DNA from 3 places in the Allobosea sp. 124 genome. Region 2 is predicted to be linked to each of the others. Evidence: predicted binding sites of a transcription regulator. Region 2 holds the regulator's gene; each other region holds the start of a gene.

Region 1 (6,613 bases), 860 kb from region 2:
ATCCGCGCAACGACGCGCAGGATGTGTCCGCAGCTCTCAGGGCGGTCGGGTTCGAGGTGATCGAGGGGCACGACCTCGACAGGCGCGGCATGGGCGAGGCGCTGGGCCGCTTCGCCCGGGCGGCCGACGGAGCGGATGCGGCGCTGTTCTTCTATGCCGGCCACGGATTGCAGTTTCGCGGCGAGAATTTCCTGCTTCCGGTCGATGCCTCCCCTGCCGACGAACTCGCGATCCCCTACGAGACGACCCGCGTCGCCGACGTCGTCGAGGCACTCCAGAATGCCGCGGGTGTCCGTGTCCTGATCCTCGACGCCTGCCGGAACAACCCCATGGCGAACCGGATCTCCAGTTCCAACCGCACGCGCAGCAGTTCGGTCGGCCGCGGCCTCGCGCCCATCCCGCAGAACAAGGGCATGGTGGTCGCCTATGCCACCCAGGCCAACGACGTCGCGGCGGATGGCATGGGGCGCAACAGCCCGTTCAGCGCGGCCTTCATCGAGCAACTCGGCGAACCCGGCCTCGAGATCGGCCAGCTTTTCCGCAAGGTCGCGGTCAACGTCAACCAGCGCACCACCGGCAAGCAGACGCCGGAGCTGTCTTTGTCCCTCCTCGGCGATTTCTACTTCAACCGCAGCGAAACGGATATTCAGGCCTGGGCCAAGCTACGCGAGAGTGACGACGCCGCCGCCTTGCGCGGTTTCGTGAGCCGCTTCCCCGGCAGCTACCTGGCCGATGCTGCCAAAGCGCGCGTCGATGCCATTGACCGCGCACAGCGGGAAAGCGCTCTGAACCAGCAGATCGCCCGGTATGAGGAGGAGCGGCGCAAGGCCATGGCTGCGGCGGAGGCTGCGGCAAAGACGGAGGAAGCCCGGCTTGCAGGCGAGAAGGCCGAGCGCGACAGGCTTGTCACGGCACAGGCCGACATCCGGCGCAAGGCGGAGGACGATGCGGTTCGACAACAGGCCGAGCAGAAGCGGCGGCTCGACGAGCGCTTCGCCGAGTTGGAGGCCGAGAAGCGCCGATTCCAGAGCGAGCTTGCGGCGCGCGCTGAGCAGGAGGCGCGTCGCGCCCGCGACGACAAGGAGCGCGAGCGCCAGAGCGTAGAACGCGACCGCCTGGCCGCAGGTCAGGCCGACCGCATCCGGACCGCCGAGGACGACGCCAGCCGCCAGAAGCTGGAGGAGGAGCGCCGGATCGCCGAGCGACTGGCCAAGCTCGAAGAGGAGAATCGTCGCGCCTCCGCGGAACTGGCCGCCCGCTTCAAGGCGGAGCAGGACATCCGCGACACCTCCGAGCGCGAGCGCACCAGGCTGATCGCCGATATCGAGGCGGAACGCCGCCGCGCCGCTGAGGAGCTCCAGCGCGTGCAAAGGGAGGCCGGCGCTGCCCTTGCGCGCGAGAAGCAGCCGCCATCGCAGGACGCCGCGCCGCAGATCGCCTCGCTGGCGAGGGATGCCGAAACGCCCGCTCCCGCAGCGGGGCCAGGCATCGCCGGCCTGACGAGCACGATCCATCTCGAACTCAGGCGCGTCGGCTGCTACAACGGCAAGCCCGACGCGGAATGGTCGAGCCGGCAGACGAAGCAGGCGGTGCAACAGTTCGCGCGCCTGACCCGGACCAGCATTCCGGATGCCCCCAACGACGCGTTCCTCGATGCGCTCAAGCGCCAGCCCGGGCGGATTTGCCCGCTCTCATGCCCACGGGGCCAGATCGAGCGCGACGGCGCCTGCGTCGTTCAAAAAGCGCAGGTGAAGCGAGCGGAGCAGCCGCAGAAGGTTCGCGCGCAGACCCCGAAGGCGACGCCTCCCGCGCGAAGCGGCCGCTGCTTCTCGTTCAACGGCCAGTCGTTCTGCGAGTGAGCGGCACTCGCGACGCGCTGCACCGACCTTTCGTATCACAACAGTCGAGGGACGATGTCGAAATCCCTGATCGCGATCATCCTGGCAGCCTGCCCTCTCGTGGCCCTCGCTCATGCGCCCGCTGCGATGGCTCAGGACGTGCAGTTCCGCCTGTCCGTGGCCTGGACCGTTGAGGTGATCGAGCCCGAGCCGCGGTCCCGCCTCGCGGGCGGAACCTTCCTCCTGACACTCGGCAAGGGCGGAAAGGTCACCGAACTCTTCACGGATAACCAGCGCCGAAGGGGGCGGGGTCGTTCGGCCCGGCTCAAGGAGGGCGAACTGGGCGAAGACATCGATGGCCGTTTCGTTTCGCAATGGAAGGTCGTCAACGAGCGCACGCTGGTCCGGCTTGTGGCCAGACCCTCTCACACCTTCGCCATCTGGCTGAAGACCGATGGCGCCCGCTCCTGCACCGTATCGCTGGAGTGGCGCCTGAAGCCGGGCTTTACCTCCTATGAAGGCTGGTCCCGGCGCCGAGAGATCAGGACCAAGTTCCTCCAGCCGACCGTCCAGCACGCCCGTTGCGAGGTTCTGCAGGTCTAGAAGGCCGCTTCCAGGTCCAGACGAGCGCTCCAGATCTAGACGACCGCCTGATCCGACACGCTCGTCCGACGCAAGTGCCCGCCCCCTCCCATCGCCAGAAGCGCGACCAGCGTCAGGACCGCCGCCGCCGTCAGATAATATCCGACATGTCCGAGCCCGAAATGCGTCGCCAGCCAGGTCGCGATATAGGGCGCGAGCGAGGCCCCGACAATGCCGCCGAGATTGAAGGTCAGCGAGGCGCCGGTATAGCGCACCGCCGTCGGGAACATCTCGGCCAACGCCGTGCCGAGCGGGCCGTAGGTGAAGCCCATCAGCCCGAAGCCGAGGACGAAGAAGGCGAGCACGCCCACCGTGCTGCCCGAACCGAACAGCGGCGCCAGCGTGAAGCCGAACAGCGCGATCGCTAGCGTCGTGGCGATCAGCGTCCAGCGTCGGCCGAAACGATCCGCCAGCAGCGCCGAGAGGGGGATCGCGAGGCCGAAAAAGACGACGCCGATCATCTGCAGCGGCAGGAACTCGCCCCGCGCATAGCCCAGCGCCGTCGTGCCCCAGCTCAGCGAGAACACCGTCATGATGTAGAACAGCACGAAGGTCGCAAGCGCCGCGACGGTGCCCAGCAGCAGCGCAAGCTTGTGTCCGGCGAGCACGCTGACGAGCGGCACGCGCACGCGCTCCTGCTTGTCGAGCGCTTTGCGGAAGGCCGGCGTCTCGCTGATCCTGAGGCGCACATAGAGCCCCATGAAGACGAGCAGCGCGCTGGCGATGAACGGGATGCGCCAACCGAAGGCGAAGAACTGCGCGTCGCTCAGAATGTCGCCAAGCAGCAGGAAGCTGCCCGTCGCCAGGATGAAGCCGATCGGCGCGCCGAGTTGCGGGAACATGCCGTACCAGGCCTCCTTGCCGGGAGGCGCGTTCTCGGTGGCGAGCAGGACCGCCCCGCCCCACTCCCCGCCGAGGCCGAGGCCTTGCCCGAGCCGGCACAGCGCCAGCAGCAGCGGCGCGACGACGCCCACGGCGGCATAGGTCGGCAGCAGCCCGATCGCCACCGTCGACAGCCCCATCGTCATTAGCGCCGCGACCAGCGTCGCCTTGCGCCCGACCCGGTCGCCGAAATGGCCGAACAAGGCGGCACCAATCGGACGCGCGAAGAACGCGATCGCGAAGGTCGCGAAGGATTGCAGCATCGCCGAGTTCGGATCGCTGGCCGCGAAGAACAGCTTCGGGAACACAATCACGGCGGCGGTGGCGTAGATGTAGAAGTCGAAGAACTCGATCGTGGTGCCGATCAGGCTGGCGAACAGCACCCGGCGCGGCGAATTGGCCGGCACGGCGGACAGGGATGGGGAGGACACGACGAAAACTTTCGCAAATCAGAACGGGGATGCGCGCAATTAACAGAATGTGGAATGGCGCACCAACGACATGAGGCCCCATCGACATGCACACGAGACATGATGATACGACAACGCGTCGAGAAAGCCGCATTGCGCGCATGTCGGGGCGCGCTCCTGACAACTCCTGTCAGCAGACGCGAAACGAGAACAGAAAAAGAACTTGCAGACAGGAACAAACCATGACCAATCTTGGCCATCGGCGCGATTGAGATGTCATCGCGCCCCTGCCATAAGGAGCGCAACTCGTGAGTCAGGCGAATCTCAAGCTCGTGGAAGGTTCCTCGATGGACAAGGCCAAGGCGCTGGATGCAGCGCTCTCGCAGATCGAGCGCGCCTTTGGCAAGGGCTCGATCATGCGGCTGGGCAAGAACCAGCAGGCGATCGAGATCGAGACGATTTCGACCGGCTCGCTCGGCCTCGACATCGCGCTCGGCGTCGGCGGCCTGCCCCGCGGCCGCGTCATCGAGATTTACGGCCCTGAATCCTCCGGCAAGACGACGCTCGCGCTCCACACCATCGCCGAGGCCCAGAAGAAGGGCGGCGTCTGCGCCTTCGTCGATGCCGAGCATGCGCTCGATCCGGTCTATGCCCGCAAGCTCGGCGTCAATCTCGACGACCTGCTGATCTCGCAGCCCGACACCGGCGAGCAGGCGCTCGAAATCACCGACACCCTCGTCCGCTCCGGCGCGATCGACGTGCTGGTCATCGATTCGGTCGCAGCCCTGACGCCGCGTGCCGAGATCGAGGGCGAGATGGGCGATGTGCAGCCCGGTCTCCAGGCCCGCCTGATGAGCCAGGCCCTGCGCAAGCTGACCGCCTCGATCTCGCGTTCGAACTGCATGGTCATCTTCATCAACCAGATCCGCATGAAGATCGGCGTGATGTATGGTTCACCGGAGACGACGACCGGCGGCAACGCGCTGAAATTCTACGCCTCGGTGCGCCTCGACATCCGCCGCGTTGCGACGCTGAAGGATCGCGAGGAGGCCACCGGCAACCAGGTCCGCGTCAAGGTCGTCAAGAACAAGGTCGCGCCGCCCTTCAAGCAGGTCGAGTTCGACATCATGTTCGGCGAGGGCATCTCCAAGGTCGGCGAACTGGTCGATCTCGGCGTCAAGGCCGGCATGGTCGAGAAATCCGGCGCCTGGTTCTCCTTCGACAGCCAGCGCCTCGGCCAGGGCCGCGAGAACGCCAAAGCCTTCCTCAAGGCCAACCCCGAGATGGCCGCCAGGATCGAGGCGACGATCCGGCAGAACTCCGGCCTGGTCGCCGAGCGTATCCTCGACGAAGCGACACCGAGTGCCGACGATCTCGATGAGGGCGAGGCCTGAGCGGCCCCGCCCCTGCCCCACCGCGATCGGCGGGACGAGACCATGCAAGGGCGGCTTCCGGGCCGCCCTTTTTGATGTTGGAGCAGGCCATTGGTGCGGGCTTTCTGGACAGGCGCTGGCGGCCTGACTAGAAGCGGTCTTTCCTGCCGGTTTAGCCGGCCTCCTGCCCAAGATTCCTCCTGTCCAAGACCAGAGCGCAAACAGCGATGAGCGGCGTCAACGAAATCCGGTCCACCTTCCTCGATTACTTCAAGGGCCAGGGCCATGAGGTGGTGCCGTCGAGCCCGCTCGTGCCGCGCAACGACCCGACGCTGATGTTCGCCAATTCGGGCATGGTGCAGTTCAAGAACGTCTTCACCGGGCAGGAGAAGCGCCCTTACGTGCGCGCCACCACGGCGCAGAAATGCGTCCGCGCAGGCGGCAAGCACAACGACCTCGACAATGTCGGCTACACCGCCCGCCACCACACCTTCTTCGAGATGCTGGGGAACTTCTCCTTCGGCGATTATTTCAAGGAACAGGCGATCACCCACGCCTGGACCCTGGTCACGCGCGAATTCGGCCTGCCCAAGGACAAGCTGACGGTTACGGTCTATTCCGAGGACGACGAGGCGCACGCCCTTTGGAAGAAGATCGCCGGCCTCTCCGACAGCAAGATCATCCGCATCCCGACCTCGGATAACTTCTGGCGCATGGGCGACACCGGCCCCTGCGGCCCCTGCTCCGAGATCTTCTACGATCATGGCGACCATATCCCCGGCGGCCCTCCGGGCTCCCCCGACGAGGATGGTGACCGCTTCATCGAGATCTGGAATCTCGTCTTCATGCAGTATGAGGAAGCGGCCGGCGGCATCAGGACGAACCTGCCGCGCCCCTCGATCGACACTGGCATGGGCCTCGAGCGCGTCGCCGCGGTGCTCCAGGGCACTCATGACAATTATGCGATCGACCTGTTCGCGGCGCTGATCGGCGCCATCGCCGAGATGACCTCGGTCGCCTCCGACGGGCCGATGAAGGCGAGCCACCGCGTCATCGCCGACCATCTGCGCTGCTCGGCCTTCCTTATCGCGGACGGCGTGCTGCCGTCCAACGAAGGACGCGGCTACGTGCTGCGCCGGATCATGCGCCGAGGCATGCGCCATGCCCAGTTGCTCGGCGCCAAAGACCCGCTGCTGCACCGGCTGGTGCCGGTGCTGACCCGCGAGATGGGCCGCGCCTATCCGGAACTGCTCCGCGCCGAGACCCTGATCACCGAGACGCTGCAGCTTGAGGAAACTCGCTTCCGCACCACGCTGGCACGCGGCCTGACACTGCTCGACGACGCGGCGAAGGACCTCGTCTCCGGCCAGAGCCTGAAGGGCGACGTCGCCTTCACCCTCTACGACACCTATGGCTTCCCGCTCGACCTGACCCAGGACGCGCTGCGCGCGCGCGGCGTCTCGGTCAA
Region 2 (6,613 bases):
CCGGCGAATCCGCCGCGGGACGCTCCTTCGCCGGTTCGCTCGCACCGGGCGAGGCCGTGCGCATCTTCACCGGCGCACCGATCCCCGACGGCGCCGACACCATCCTGATCCAGGAGAATGCCGACGGGGTCGGCTCCGCCACGATCCGCGTGCGCGAGGGGGCCCCCAGAGGCAAGTTCATCCGCGCGGCCGGGCTCGACTTCGGCACGGGCGATGTGCTGCTGCAGGCCGGCCGCAAGCTCGACAGCGCCGCACTCGGCCTTGCCGCCGCGGCGGGCCATCCGACGCTTTCGGTGCGCCGCAAGCCGCTTGTCGCGATCCTCGCCACCGGCGACGAACTCGTTTCGCCGGGCGATCCGGTCGGGCCCGACCAGATCGTCGCCTCGAACAGCTTCTCGCTCGCCGCGCTGGTCGAGCAGGCAGGTGCGACGGCGCTCGATCTCGGCATCGCGCGCGACAACCATCCCGACCTCGCCGCGCGGATCGAGCAAGCCCGGGCCGCCGGCGCGGATGTGCTGATCACGCTCGGCGGTGCGTCGGTCGGCGCGCATGATCTGGTGCAGGAGGCGCTGACGCGAGCCGGCATGGCGCTCGGTTTCTGGAAGATCGCGATGCGCCCGGGCAAGCCGATGATGACCGGCCGGCTCGGCCGCATGGTCGCGGTAGGGCTGCCGGGCAACCCGGTCTCGTCGATCGTCTGCGGCCATCTCTTCGTCGTGCCGCTGATCGAGGCGCTGCTCGGCATGCCGGCGCCCGAGCGAGACCGCAGCGAGCCCGGCATCCTCGGGCGCGACATGCCGGCCAATGACGAACGCGAGGATTATCTGCGCTCCGACCTTGCCTTGACCGAAGCTGGCTGGCAGGCGACGCCGTTCGAGCGGCAGGATTCCTCCATGCTCGGCCTGCTGTCACGCGCACAGGCGCTGGCGATCCGCCCCGCCTTCGCGGCGCCCGCCAGGACAGGCGATCCCTGCCGCATCATCAGGCTGCGCTGACGCAAGGCGAGGCGCGCTTGCGGAACACAACGCGAACGGGTATGGTGTTCGTGATTTGTTTCGAATCTGCGCCCACTTACATCTATCATCGCGCCGGCGGGGACCATGCTGACACGCAAACAGTTCGAACTGCTTCGCTTCATCCAGGAACGCCTGCGCGAAAGCGGCGTCCCCCCTTCCTTCGACGAGATGAAGGATGCGCTCGACCTGCGCTCCAAATCCGGCATCCATCGCCTGATCATGGCGCTGGAGGAGCGCGGCTTCATCCGCCGGCTGCCGAACCGGGCGCGCGCGCTCGAGATCATCAAGCTGCCCGAGGGCGTCGGTGCCGGCGGCCAGCCGACCGCGCGGGGCCGTTTCAGCCCGTCGATCGTCCAGGGCGGTCTCGGTAAGGACAGCGGGCTCGGCAAGGTCAGGCCGGTCGAGACGGCCTCCGACGACATCCGCACGACCATCGCGATTCCGGTGATGGGCCGCATCGCGGCCGGCACGCCGATCTCGGCGATCCAGAGCCGCAGCCACAGCGTCGCGCTGCCGGCCGACATGCTGGGCGCGGGCGAGCATTTCGCGCTCGAAGTCCGCGGCGACTCGATGGTCGACGCCGGCATCCTCGACGGCGACACGGTGGTGATCCGCAAGCAGGACAGCGCCAATACCGGCGACATCATCGTCGCCCTGATCGACGACGAGGAGGCGACGCTGAAGCGGCTGCGCAAGCGTGGCTCCTCGATCGCGCTGGAGGCGGCGAACCCGGCCTATGAGACGCGCGTGCTCGGCCCGGACCGGGTCAAGATCCAGGGCCGGCTCGTCAACCTGATGCGGCGCTACTGAAGCCGTTCCGGATTGGCCGGATCGTCCACCGGCTGGGCGGCGGCCGGCCTGGCCGGCGCTGATGCTGGAGCCTCGACCCGGCGGCTCCAGGGCCGCTCGCCGGAGCCCTGTTCCGACGTGTGGCTGCGCCATGCCCCTCCCCGGCGGATGAGCGCTGTCGCGCCATCGCGGGCCAGCGCCGTGCGGTCGACGAGTTTCGTGGCGCAAGGCGCGGTCCAGGGGATCGGCGTGACGACGAGATCGGCGCGGCGACAGTCCTCGATGATGGCGAGCCGGTCGCGCGCATAAGCGATGCTGCGGCCGTCCCTGGTCGCGATGACGCAGCCGGCATCATCGCAGGCAGCCGCCTGTCGCAAGCTGGCGTCGTCGGGGTTGCGGCCATCGCCGTCGGCGGTGAGCCATTGCTGCAGGACGAAGCGGCTGGGCTTGCCGGCGACGACCAGCAGGCCGTCCTTGCCGCGCACGGCAATGCCCGAGCCGTCACGCTCGATCAGGACGTCGGGTCGCTCGGGCTTGGCCGCGACCGCGACGCCGACGACGAGCGGCAGGAGCGCGAGCAGGCGCAGTCTGGTGGTCCAGAGGGTGAGCCAGAGCAGCGTCGCGGCGAAGCAGGCGAGCGCGGCCGGGCCGAAGGCCGCGATGACGAGCGTCGAATGGTCGATGGTCGCGACCCAGTGCGCCAGCTTCAGGACCACGTCCGAAGCGAACCCCATCAGCCACCAGGCCGGAGCATCGAGCCCGAACGGATAGGCGAGCACGCCAAAGACCGCCGCCGGCATCACGCAAAGCGACACGAAGGGCAGTGCCAGCGCGTTGCCGAGCAGACCGAATGGATTGAAGGTCTGGAAGTGATAGGCGCCGAAGGGCGCTGTCGCGGCGGTCGCCAGCAGGGTCGTGACGATGACGCCGACCGAGGCGATCCAGAGTGGGCCCAGCGGCCAGGGCAGCAATGATGGCGGGTGCGGACGGGTGCGGTTCTCCCAACGCTCAGCGAAGGCGATCAGGGCCGCCACCGCGCCGAAGGACATCTGGAAGCTCGGCCCGAGCAGCGCGTCGGGCTCGCGCAGCAGCACGATCATCGCCGCCAGCGCCAGATTACGCATGCTCAGAGCCGGCCGGTCGACCAGGATCGCCCCGAGTATGACCAGCGTCATGATCAGCGAGCGCACGGTCGCGACCTCGGCGCCGGAGAAGACGCAATAGCCGATGGCGCCGACCATGGCGGCGACGGCGGCGATCTTCTTGACCTGCCAGTGCAGGGCGAGCGTCTGCGAGAGGGCGAGCAGCGCCCGCACCAGCCAGAAGATCGTGCCGGCGGCGAGCACCATGTGCAGGCCCGAGATCGAGACGATGTGGTAGGCGGTTAATCCGGCTTCAGGATACCGTCAGCACGTATGCGATCGCGCTAGATGCGGTCTGAGGCTGGCGAAAGTCTCCGCCATCAGCGTGGACAGCCGCTGCGCGGAGTACTGATCGCGCCTTCTCGATGTCGCTGGCGTCCGTAAGGGCTATCCACAGCAGGATCTGCTGAACCCGCAACGCAAAGGCCTCGCCGGAGCGGACGTCACCGGCATCCATGCGAGCGAAGGCAGCCTGTCTCTCCTAGAAAGCGGTCCGGACGACGTCGACGATCTGCTCCCGGTCGCCGCCTTCCTGCTCGATGATGTAGTCCACCGTGCGGAACAGTGCCTGGTTCGAAACCGCCAGGAAATTCCGGTCCTCGCCGTTCTCACGATCGTTCCACCAAGCGTAGATGAAGAAGGCATAGGCGGCGCTGGCCAGCGAGACGCGGCCGCGCTCCAACGGTCCGGCCCTATGGACGCCTCGCTCAGCCTCTCCTGCAGCAGCAAGGCGATATCCGTCGCCGTCCGCTTGAACTTCCGCTGTACGATCTCGACAGGTGTACCGCTGACGTCCTTTTCCTTGCCGCCGAACATGCGGCCGATCAGATTGCCGATGCCCAAGTTAGCCCCTCGCCTCGCCAGGTTTCATACTAGGCCGTAATCCATGGCAGGCTAATTCGAGGCCGTTGGCCCAGGGTAAACCACTCGCACTTTTCTCTGATTGGTCGGCGCGGCTTCGGTGCCGGAGGAAATGGGTGTCGCGAGCGTCTCCGGCGGTTTCGGAGCCGCGAGCTCCAGTTTGGCAGAAGGACGCGCTCGACTGGTTAGATCCAGTCCAGGTGAACCGTGGCTTTTGCCTTGGTGCTCCGCGCCGGCTGATGTTGCCATCAGGATGCCCAGGACCGCCGAGCCAACCGGTACCGACAAGATGCGTCGCATCAGAATCCCCATTTAACCGAGCCTGAGATGAGCGAGGGGCCGGTCCTTTCGGAGCCGGCCCCTTGCGACGCGAAATCAGTCGATGACCTGCACGATGCGTCCAGTGTCGGGATCGACGAGCACGGTGCGGTTGTTGACTACTGTGTAACGATAGGTGGTCGCGCCGTATTCACGCGGGACTTCGTAATAGGTCACGCCCTGGCGCGGCAGGGTCGAGCCGACCACGACCGGCTCGGCATAGGTATAGGACGGACGGCGCTGCTCGGTGACATAGCTCTGGAAGCGCGGGGTGTTGTCGCCGATGATCCCGCCGACCACGGCGCCGCCGACACCGCCCACTACCGCACCAACCGGGCCGCCGACGATGGCACCGCCCACGGCACCGGTGAGTGCGCCGCTCGCTGCACCACCCTGTGCGCCCGGAGGATTCTGCGCGATCGCGACGGCGGGGACTGCAGCCAGAGCGAGAACCAAAGCAAACTGCTTGATCATAATGAAGTCTCCTCGCCGCCATACGTCGGGACGATCCCTGGTTGGCAGCCGGGGCGATAACTCGGCTAAATTACTAAGGTTCCAAACTGCGTAGTTTGGCAAACAATAAAAGTCATTCATGTGGTGTTCATTTTGCAAGCAAATTTTTTCGACCATGAAGAACTAACAACGCTAGTTGAATTTATGTTCATCTGGCGTTCGGGAGCGCGCTTGCCTGAGTGAAATCAATAAAAATGCCATCGCGTCTGCAACGTCATGTCGTGCGCGCTATTGGGAGCCATGCCCTAATAGACTGAAATTGGGACGGCGGCGGGCCCGGAAGTGGGCACCCCGTGGCCGCCTGCTACGCTAGCGCGAAGCACGTGGCCAGTCGTTGGTTTGGTCCTATGCTGGCCGAGCGCAGTCCGCCCCTGCCGCCCTCATCGTGCTCGTCGGCCTCTATCCCGGATAGATCGGTTGGCAGAGACTTCAGCACGCCGTCGCGTGAGCCCTAGATCTGTTTCGTCACGGGCGGCTGTCCGGCATACGGAACGCCGCCATCGCGACGAGGTGCATGACCCGGATACGGCCGCCAAGCGCGACAGAGGCCGTGGCCAGCGAGCGATGCGCGGGATGGGCCGCCTCGTGATTTTCAGCCCGTCTTAAGTGATGGCTTCTCGGTGCATACGGTGCTCTCGATCGGCTCGCCTTGTTCATTCAGCCACTGCCACTGCTTCAGGTCAGGCTGGAAGAGCAGTGTTGGTAGACCTTGATCGCGTGGAACCAGTTTACGTTCTTGGAGAGCGTACTGGCGAGCCTTCCCATCAACTTCGACCGTCACTTCGCCCGCCGCATTGGCCTGCTCGATTACGATCCGCCCCGCCTTGAACTGACACGTGAAGACTGGGTTTGCCACCGGGTCCGTTTCAGCCGCCAAGGCCAGACTGATAGGCATGAGCAGAAGCGCGACGTGCAAAATCATGTTGTTCTCCCAAGGTACCGGACAGGGCGGAAAGCCTTGTCCGGGAAAAAGGTTCCTTTGGGGAACAACCCATCGATCGGGAGCAGTCGTGACAGGGTCGCGTCCTCGAACAGGGTACGCCGAGAGCAGCTCAAATAGCTCTAACCCCCTCATTATGAACGGTTATTCATGGAACGGACGCTTTCGGCCGCAGTTTAGATTGCGACTGAGGGGCAACATGTCCTCGAAAGGGAGAAGACCATGATCAAGAACATCGCACTCATCGCCGCCCTCGCTCTCGTCCCCGCGACTGCCTTCGCGCAATCCAACTCCGGCGCGGCTGGTGGCGCAGCCAGCGGCGCGGCTACTGGTGCTGTCGGCGGTGCCATCGTCGGTGGCCCTGTCGGAGCCGTGGTGGGTGGCGTCGGTGGTGCGGCTGCTGGCGCGATCGTCGGCGGCATCGCAACCGAGAACCGCACCGAGTTCCGCACCTATGTGACGCAGCAGAAGGTGCCTTCGGTGGCGTACCGCGAGAAGGTCGTTGTCGGCGCGACGTTGCCCGACACGGTCACTTATCGCGAGGTTCCGGCTCGCTATGGCAAGACCGAGTATCGCTACACGGTGGTCAACGACCAGACCGTGCTGGTCGAGCCGAAAACGCGCAAGATCGTTCAGATCATCGAGTGATCAAATCGGAGCCCGCCCTTTTCAAGGGCGGGCTCTTTTTCCGCGAAATCAGGAGCGACAAGCTATGTTCAAGACCCTCTTGCTGGCTGCGGGCGTTGCCGCAACAGCGCTTATTACGGCTCCCGCACAGTCTCAGGTGCGGGTCGAGACGCGCATCGAGCGATCTGACGACGACGGACCGCGCTATCGGGAACGGCGTGGGTACGAGGAACGTCGAGGCGGGTATGAGCGTCGGATCGTGCGCAGCCGCTTCGGCGATGACTGTCGAATGGTGGAAAAGCGTCGCGTCAACCGGTTCGGCGAAGTTGTCATACGGCGTACGCGTATCTGCGGGTGACACCATGAGGCGGTGGGCAGTTGTAGCGCCCGCCGCTTCTCTGCTTTTC
Region 3 (6,613 bases), 920 kb from region 2:
GAAGGGGGCGGGGAACTCGCCCAGCCGGTAGCCGCCAGGCCCGATGTCCCAGGGTTCGGCGATGAGGATTGCCTGCGAGAGGTCCGGGTCCGGCAGGAGCGCGGCGAAAAGCGGGGCGTCCTGCGAGAAGCCTGTATCGGAGCGGCCCATCACTGTCGCGAGATCGAAGCGGAAGCCGGCGACGCCGCAGCCGCGCCAGTGTCGCAGCGCATCCATCGCCATGCGGATGACGGGCGCCCGGTCGAGTGCCAGCGTATGGCCGCAGCCGGTGTCGTTGACCAACCGGCCGGGATCGTCGGTCGCGTGGCGGTAATAGACCGCGTTGTCGAGCCCGCGCAGGCTGATCGTCGCGCCGAATTCGTCGCTCTCGGCAGTGTGGTTGAGGACGATGTCGAGGATGATGCCGATGCCGGCTCCGGCATAGGCGGCGCAGAGCCGGCGCAGATCGGCCTCGCCGCCCGGCGCAAGGCGTGGGTCGAGCGCGAAGAAATTGACCGGGTTGTAGCCCCAGGCATTAGCGAGGCCGAGCGGCGGCAGGTGGCGCTCATCCATCCAGGCAGCGACCGGCATCAGCTCGACATGGCTGACACCGAGGCTGACAAGATGGTCGAGGATCGCCGGCTCGCAGAGGGCTGCGAGCGTGCCGCGCAGCGGTTGCGGCACGGCTGGATGGCGCATCGTGAAGGATTTGACGGCGAGCTCGTAGATGAAGGCGGGCTGCTGGTTATCCCGGCCGGCCGCGAGCGGCGGAAGGGCCTCGCTCACCATGCAGCGCGGCACCAGCCCGGCTGTCTCCGCGCCGCGCCGCGCCATCTGCGCATCCCAGCGGAACGGGCGGTCGACCAGCGTCGCATAGGGGTCGATCAGGAGCTTCGTCGGGTCGAAGCGATGGCCGTGTTCGGGCTGCCAGGGGCCTTCGACGCGCAGTCCATAGCGCAGGCCCGGCGCCGCGCCGGGCAGCAGGCCGTGATGGATGTCGCCTGTCCGGCAGGGCAGGGGCAGGCGCGCGGTCTCATGCTCGCCGGCCTCGTCGAAGAGGCAGAGCTGAACCGTCGTGCCATGGCGCGAGAACACCGCGAAGCTGATGCCGTCGCCGGCCGACACCGCGCCCATGCGGGCCGGGAGCGGGCACGGGACGAGCTGCTGCCCGTCGGTCAACGGGCTCAGCCCTTCGCTTGCGCAGATGGGCTTGGGCCGGTCGGAATCCGCCAGATGCGCTCGGCATATTCACGGATGGCGCGGTCGGCGCTGAACCAGCCGCAATGGGCGGTGTTGGTCACCGACATCTTCCACCATGTCCGCTGGTCCGCCCAGAGCGCGTCGATCCGGCGCTGGGCCTGGCGGTAGCTCTCGAAATCGTTCAGCACCATGAACCAGTCATTGGCGCGCAGGCCATCGACCAGGCCGAGATAGCGGTCGCGTTCGCGCGGCGAATAGGCACCGCCGGCAACCGCATCGAGCACGCCTTCGAGATGAGGCGTTCCGGCGATGACATCGGCGGTCGGGCGCGGGTTCCGCTTGGCCGCCTCGACCTCCTCGGCCGTCATGCCGAAGATGACGATGTTGTCTTCGCCGACGCGCTCGCCGATCTCGATATTGGCGCCGTCGAGCGTGCCGATGGTGACGGCGCCGTTGAGCGCGAACTTCATGTTTCCGGTGCCCGACGCCTCCATGCCGGCGGTCGAGATCTGCTCGGACACGTCGGCGGCCGGGATGATGATTTCGGCTGCGCTGACATTGTAGTTCGGCAGGAACACGACCTTGAGCCGGTCGCGCGTGGTGATGTCGTTGTTCACGACCACGGCGACGTCGTTGATCAGGTTGATGATCGCCTTGGCGGTGCCGTAGTTCGAGGCGGCCTTTCCGGCGAAGATCTTCACGCGCGGCGCCCAGTCGCGATAGGGCTCGGAGCGGATCGCGTCATAAAGCGCGATCGTCTCGAGGATGTTGAGCAGCTGGCGCTTGTATTCGTGAATGCGCTTGATCTGGACGTCGAACAGGGCGTCGGGATCGACCGTGATGCCGGTGTCCTGCCGGATGATCTTCGCCAGCTTCAGCTTGTTCTCGCGGCGGATTGCGGCGAGGCGATCATGCAGGGCGCCGTCGCCGGTATGGGCGGCAAGCCGGCGGATCTGGCCGATCTCGTCGGTGAGGTCGTCGCCGCAGACCTCCTGCAGCAGCTTGGTCAGGCCCGGATTGGCGCCGAAGAGCCAGCGTCGCGGCGTGATGCCGTTGGTGACGTTGGTGATCCGGCCCGGAAAGACGCCGTTGAGCGGCGCGAAGACAGTCTGCTCCATCAGCTTGGAATGCAGGGCCGAGACGCCGTTGACGGTATGCGAGCCGACGAAGGCGAGATGGGCCATGCGGACGCGCCGGCCATGGTGTTCGTCGATCAGCGAAATGGTCGAGAGATCGACGCTCTCGCCGCCGCTGGAGCGCCTGACCTCTTCGAGGAAGCGGGCGTTGATGCCGAAGATGATCTGCATGTGGCGCGGCAGCAGCCGCTCCATCAGCGCCACCGGCCAGGTTTCGAGCGCCTCCGGCAGGAGTGTGTGATTGGTATAGGAGATCGTGGCGTTGGTGAGGGTCCAGGCCTCTTCCCAGGCCAGGCCATGCTCGTCGATCAGAAGCCGCATCAACTCGGCGACGGCCAGCGCCGGATGGGTGTCGTTGAGCTGGAGCGCGACCTTGTCAGGAAGATTGTCGAGCTTGCCGAACTGGCGATAGTGCCGACGCACGAGATCCTGGAGCGAAGCCGAGGTGAAGAAGAACTCCTGCCGCAGCCGCAGTTCCTGACCTGTCGGGGTCGAATCGTTTGGGTAGAGCACCTTGGAGATCGCCTCGGCGCGATTGCGCTCGGCAACGGCGCCGACGAGATCACCCTGGTTGAAGGCGTCGAGCGAGAGCGGGTGCATGGCGCGCGCGCGCCAGAGCCGCAGCGTCGTCGCGTCGCGGCCGCGCCAGCCGATGATGGGGGTGTCGTAGGCGACTGCGAAGATCGTCTCTTCCGGCTCCCAGAAGACCTCGCCCGGCTTCTGCGTCGCGGTCACGGCCCCGCCGAAGCCAATCTTGTAGGAGGCCTCGCGGCGCTCGAACTCCCAGGGATTGCGGAAGGAGAGCCAGTCCTCGGGGACCTCGACCTGCTTGCCGCCGTCGATGCGCTGCTTGAACAGGCCATGATCGTAGCGGATGCCGTAGCCGAGCGCCGGCACGCCGGTCGAGGCCATAGCCTCGAGATAGCAGGCGGCGAGACGACCCAGGCCGCCATTGCCGAGCGCGGCATCGGGCTCGATCGTCTCGATCTCGGCGAGATCGACGCCGAGTTCGCGCATTGCCTGCGCCATCGGGCCGGTGAGCCCGAGATTGCTCAGGGCGTCGGCCAGCGAGCGGCCGATCAGGAATTCGAGCGAGAGATAATAGACCCGCTTTCGCCCGGTCTGGTAGCTGTCGCGAGTCGAGCGCTGCCAGACATCGACGATATGGTCGCGTGCCGCCAGGATGCCGGCGGTGAGCCAGTCATGCGGTTGCGCGACCGAAGCATTCTTGCCGAGCGAATAGGTCAGCTTCCTGAGAATCTCGGCCTTGAGGGCCTCGACCCGCGCGTCGGATTCGGCAGGGCGGGCGGCGTCGGAGGCTGTCTCGGTCAAGCGCAGAAATCCCGGCTGTTTCGCTGGCACGAGTGTCGAGGCAACGTCCCGGCAAGTCCAGACGAAATTGCCGCAATGCGGTAGGTTTTGGCGCGGGCGTCGCCATCCTGCCGCAACGCGATGCGCAGGACGGCTATTGCCTGACGGTGCCGGTTTCCTCGCGCGCGTTCTGTCCGAGCTGCTTTGCGCCAGTGACGGCCGAGTCGGTCAGGCCGACGACGCTCGCCCAGGCGTTGCGTGTGTAGAAGCCCTGATGGGCCACGGCGTCGTAGCCGATCGCGATCACGGCGATGATCAGCAGGATGCGAAACATCTATCCCTCCCTGTCTTGCTGATCAGGCAACGCCGGCCCCGGGCGGCATGTTCCGCTCAGGACCGGATCGCACGCCCGCGACGAAAGGTCTCTGGCGCGGAACTGAGCGCTCAGATAAAAGAACAAATAAAGAACAAAGAGGTTTGGCGTGCCCCAACTCACCGTGATGCAGAAGCTGGAAATCCTCAGCGATGCGGCGAAATACGACGCATCCTGCGCATCGAGCAGCACAACGAAGCGCAATTCGCTCGGAGGCGGTATCGGGTCGACGACGGGGTCCGGCATCTGCCATTCCTATGCGCCGGACGGCCGCTGCATCTCGCTGCTCAAGATCCTGCTGACCAACTATTGCAGCTATGACTGCGTCTTCTGCATCAACCGCTCTTCGAGCAATGTCAGGCGGGCGCGCTTCTCGGTCGAGGAGGTCGTCGATCTGACGCTGAATTTCTACAAGCGCAATTATATCGAGGGGCTGTTCCTTTCCTCCGGCATCATCCGCTCGCCCGACTACACCATGGCGGAGATGGTGCGGGTCGCGGAGATGCTGCGGACGGTCCACGGCTTCCGCGGTTATATCCATCTCAAGCTCATTCCCAGCGCGAACCCCGATCTCGTGGCGCAGGCCGGGCTGTTTGCCGATCGCGTCTCGATCAATGTCGAGCTGCCGACCGAGATCTCGCTCGAGCGCTTCGCGCCCGAGAAGCGGCCGCGCGACATCCGCGCCGCCATGGGCGGGCTGAAGCTCAGGATCGAGGAGAGCAAGGCGGAGCGGGCGAAAACCAAACGCGCGCCCGCCTTCTCCCCAGCGGGGCAGAGCACGCAGATGATTGTCGGCGCCGACGGGTCGAGTGATGCCGCGATCCTGCAGCGCAGCGCCCAGCTCTACGGCTCCTTCGGTTTGCGGCGGGTCTATTATTCGGCCTTCAGTCCGATCCCGGATGCCTCGGCGCAATTGCCGCTGGCCGAGGCACCTCTCATGCGCGAGCACCGCCTCTATCAGGCCGATTGGCTGACGCGGTTCTATGGCTTCAACGTCGAGGAAATCCTCGATGACGGGGTGGGCGGGATGCTCGACCTCGCCATCGATCCGAAGCTCGCCTGGGCGTTGCGCCATCGCGGCCGCTTTCCCGTCGATGTGAATTGCGCCGATCGCGAGACGCTGCTGCGAGTGCCGGGGCTCGGCACCAGAAGCGTCGGCCGAATTCTGGAGATGCGGCGCTTCCGGTGGCTGCGGCTCGACGATGTCGGCAAGCTGGCGCGATCAATGTCCACCTTGCGCCATTTCATCGTGGCCGATGGCTGGCGGCCAGGTACGGCGCTCGACAGCGACGGGCTGCGGCAGCATCTGGCGCCGAAGCCCCTGCAACTGGCGCTGCTGTGACGGTCGCTGTTTCGACAGTCCTGGCCCGGCTGGCGCATCCGGCGGATTTCGAAGGCTGGCGGCAGCACGCGCGGCGGCTCGCCCGCGCCAGCATCGCACCCGCGGACATCCTCTGGCAGGTCGGTGACGAACCGGCAGGCTTGTTCGAGGGCGTCGCAGCCGAGACGATCGAGCGGGTCTCGGGCCGGGACCTCACCGTGCCACGTGATTTTCCGGAGCTGGCACAGGCCGTGATCTGCCATCGCGATGCCGGCCGTTTCGACCTGCTGTTCAGGCTGCTGCTCCGGCTTCAGCGGGAGCCGGCGCTGCTGCGGATCGTGACGGATGGCGACGTCCACCGTGCCTATGCGATGGCGAAGTCGGTGCGTCGCGACACGCACAAAATGACCGCTTTCGTCCGCTTTCGCGAGATCGTCGGGGCCGATGGCGGCGAGGCCTTCGTCGCCTGGTTCGAGCCGGAGCATCACATCGTCGAACGTGTCTCGCGCTTTTTCGTCGAACGCTTCGCGGCGATGCGCTGGTCCATCCTGACGCCACTGCGCTCGCTGCATTGGGACGGTGCGACGCTGCATGTGGGCGACGGTGAATCACGCGCGGAGGCGCCCGACGACGATGCGGTCGAGGCTTACTGGCGAACCTATTACGCCAACATCTTCAATCCGGCCCGGCTCAAGATCAAGGCGATGAAGGCCGAGATGCCGGAGAAGTACTGGCGGAACCTGCCGGAGGCCGAACTGATCGCTCCCCTGATCGCCGGTGCTGGCCGACGGGCGGAGGAGATGGTGACGAAGGCCCCGACCGCGCCGCCCGAGCGGCATCGCAGGCAGATGCAGCGCATGCTCAGGGAAGGGCTCGACGAGCCGCTGCCTCCCGCGAGCTGGGAGCAGGCGCGGACCGCGGCAAAGGATTGCGCGCGTTGCGGTCTGTGCCAGCACGCGACGCAGACCGTTTTCGGCGAAGGGCCGCTTTCGGCGCCGGTCATGTTCGTCGGTGAGCAGCCGGGCGATCAGGAAGATCTTGCGGGCAGGCCCTTTGTCGGCCCAGCCGGGCGGATGTTCGACAGCATCATGGGCGAGGCTGGGCTCGATCGGCACCGTGCCTATGTCACCAATGCGGTGAAGCATTTCAAATTCGCGATCAGGGGCAAGCGGCGCATCCACCAGAAGCCGAATGCCGGCGAGGTCTCGGCCTGCCGCTTCTGGCTCGGGCTGGAGCGCGATTTCGTCAAGCCGGGCCTCGTCGTGGCGTTGGGCGCGACGGCGCTGCATGCGC

The links. The regulator LexA, encoded in region 2, represses DNA repair genes until DNA is damaged. The targets are predictions, from matches to a motif close to TGTTCNNNNTGTGTTCNG.
Region 1: a site for LexA is predicted at 3,979-3,996, ahead of recA (recombinase RecA). Genes of this name have one in related genera too.
Region 3: a site for LexA is predicted at 4,079-4,096, ahead of C8D03_RS19120 (putative DNA modification/repair radical SAM protein). Genes of this name have one in related genera too.

Annotation. Positions count from the first base shown of each region.
Region 1 is NZ_PZZM01000001.1:4,079,539-4,086,151, reverse strand. It holds gene C8D03_RS19390 (caspase family protein) at 1-1,859, shown strand, start outside; gene C8D03_RS19385 (hypothetical protein) at 1,914-2,441, shown strand; gene C8D03_RS19380 (MFS transporter) at 2,477-3,793, opposite strand; gene recA (recombinase RecA) at 4,081-5,166, shown strand; gene alaS (alanine--tRNA ligase) at 5,373-6,613, shown strand, end outside.
Region 2 is NZ_PZZM01000001.1:4,943,541-4,950,153, forward strand. It holds gene C8D03_RS23385 (molybdopterin molybdotransferase MoeA) at 1-995, shown strand, start outside; gene lexA (transcriptional repressor LexA) at 1,101-1,826, shown strand; gene C8D03_RS23395 (ComEC/Rec2 family competence protein) at 1,820-3,178, opposite strand; gene C8D03_RS23405 (hypothetical protein) at 3,429-3,629, opposite strand; gene C8D03_RS23410 (DUF1236 domain-containing protein) at 4,184-4,600, opposite strand; gene C8D03_RS23415 (hypothetical protein) at 5,232-5,561, opposite strand; gene C8D03_RS23420 (DUF1236 domain-containing protein) at 5,802-6,227, shown strand; gene C8D03_RS26280 (hypothetical protein) at 6,292-6,564, shown strand.
Region 3 is NZ_PZZM01000001.1:4,022,639-4,029,251, forward strand. It holds gene glgX (glycogen debranching protein GlgX) at 1-1,158, opposite strand, end outside; gene C8D03_RS19110 (glycogen/starch/alpha-glucan phosphorylase) at 1,164-3,647, opposite strand; gene C8D03_RS19115 (hypothetical protein) at 3,781-3,960, opposite strand; gene C8D03_RS19120 (putative DNA modification/repair radical SAM protein) at 4,127-5,341, shown strand; gene C8D03_RS19125 (UdgX family uracil-DNA binding protein) at 5,338-6,613, shown strand, end outside.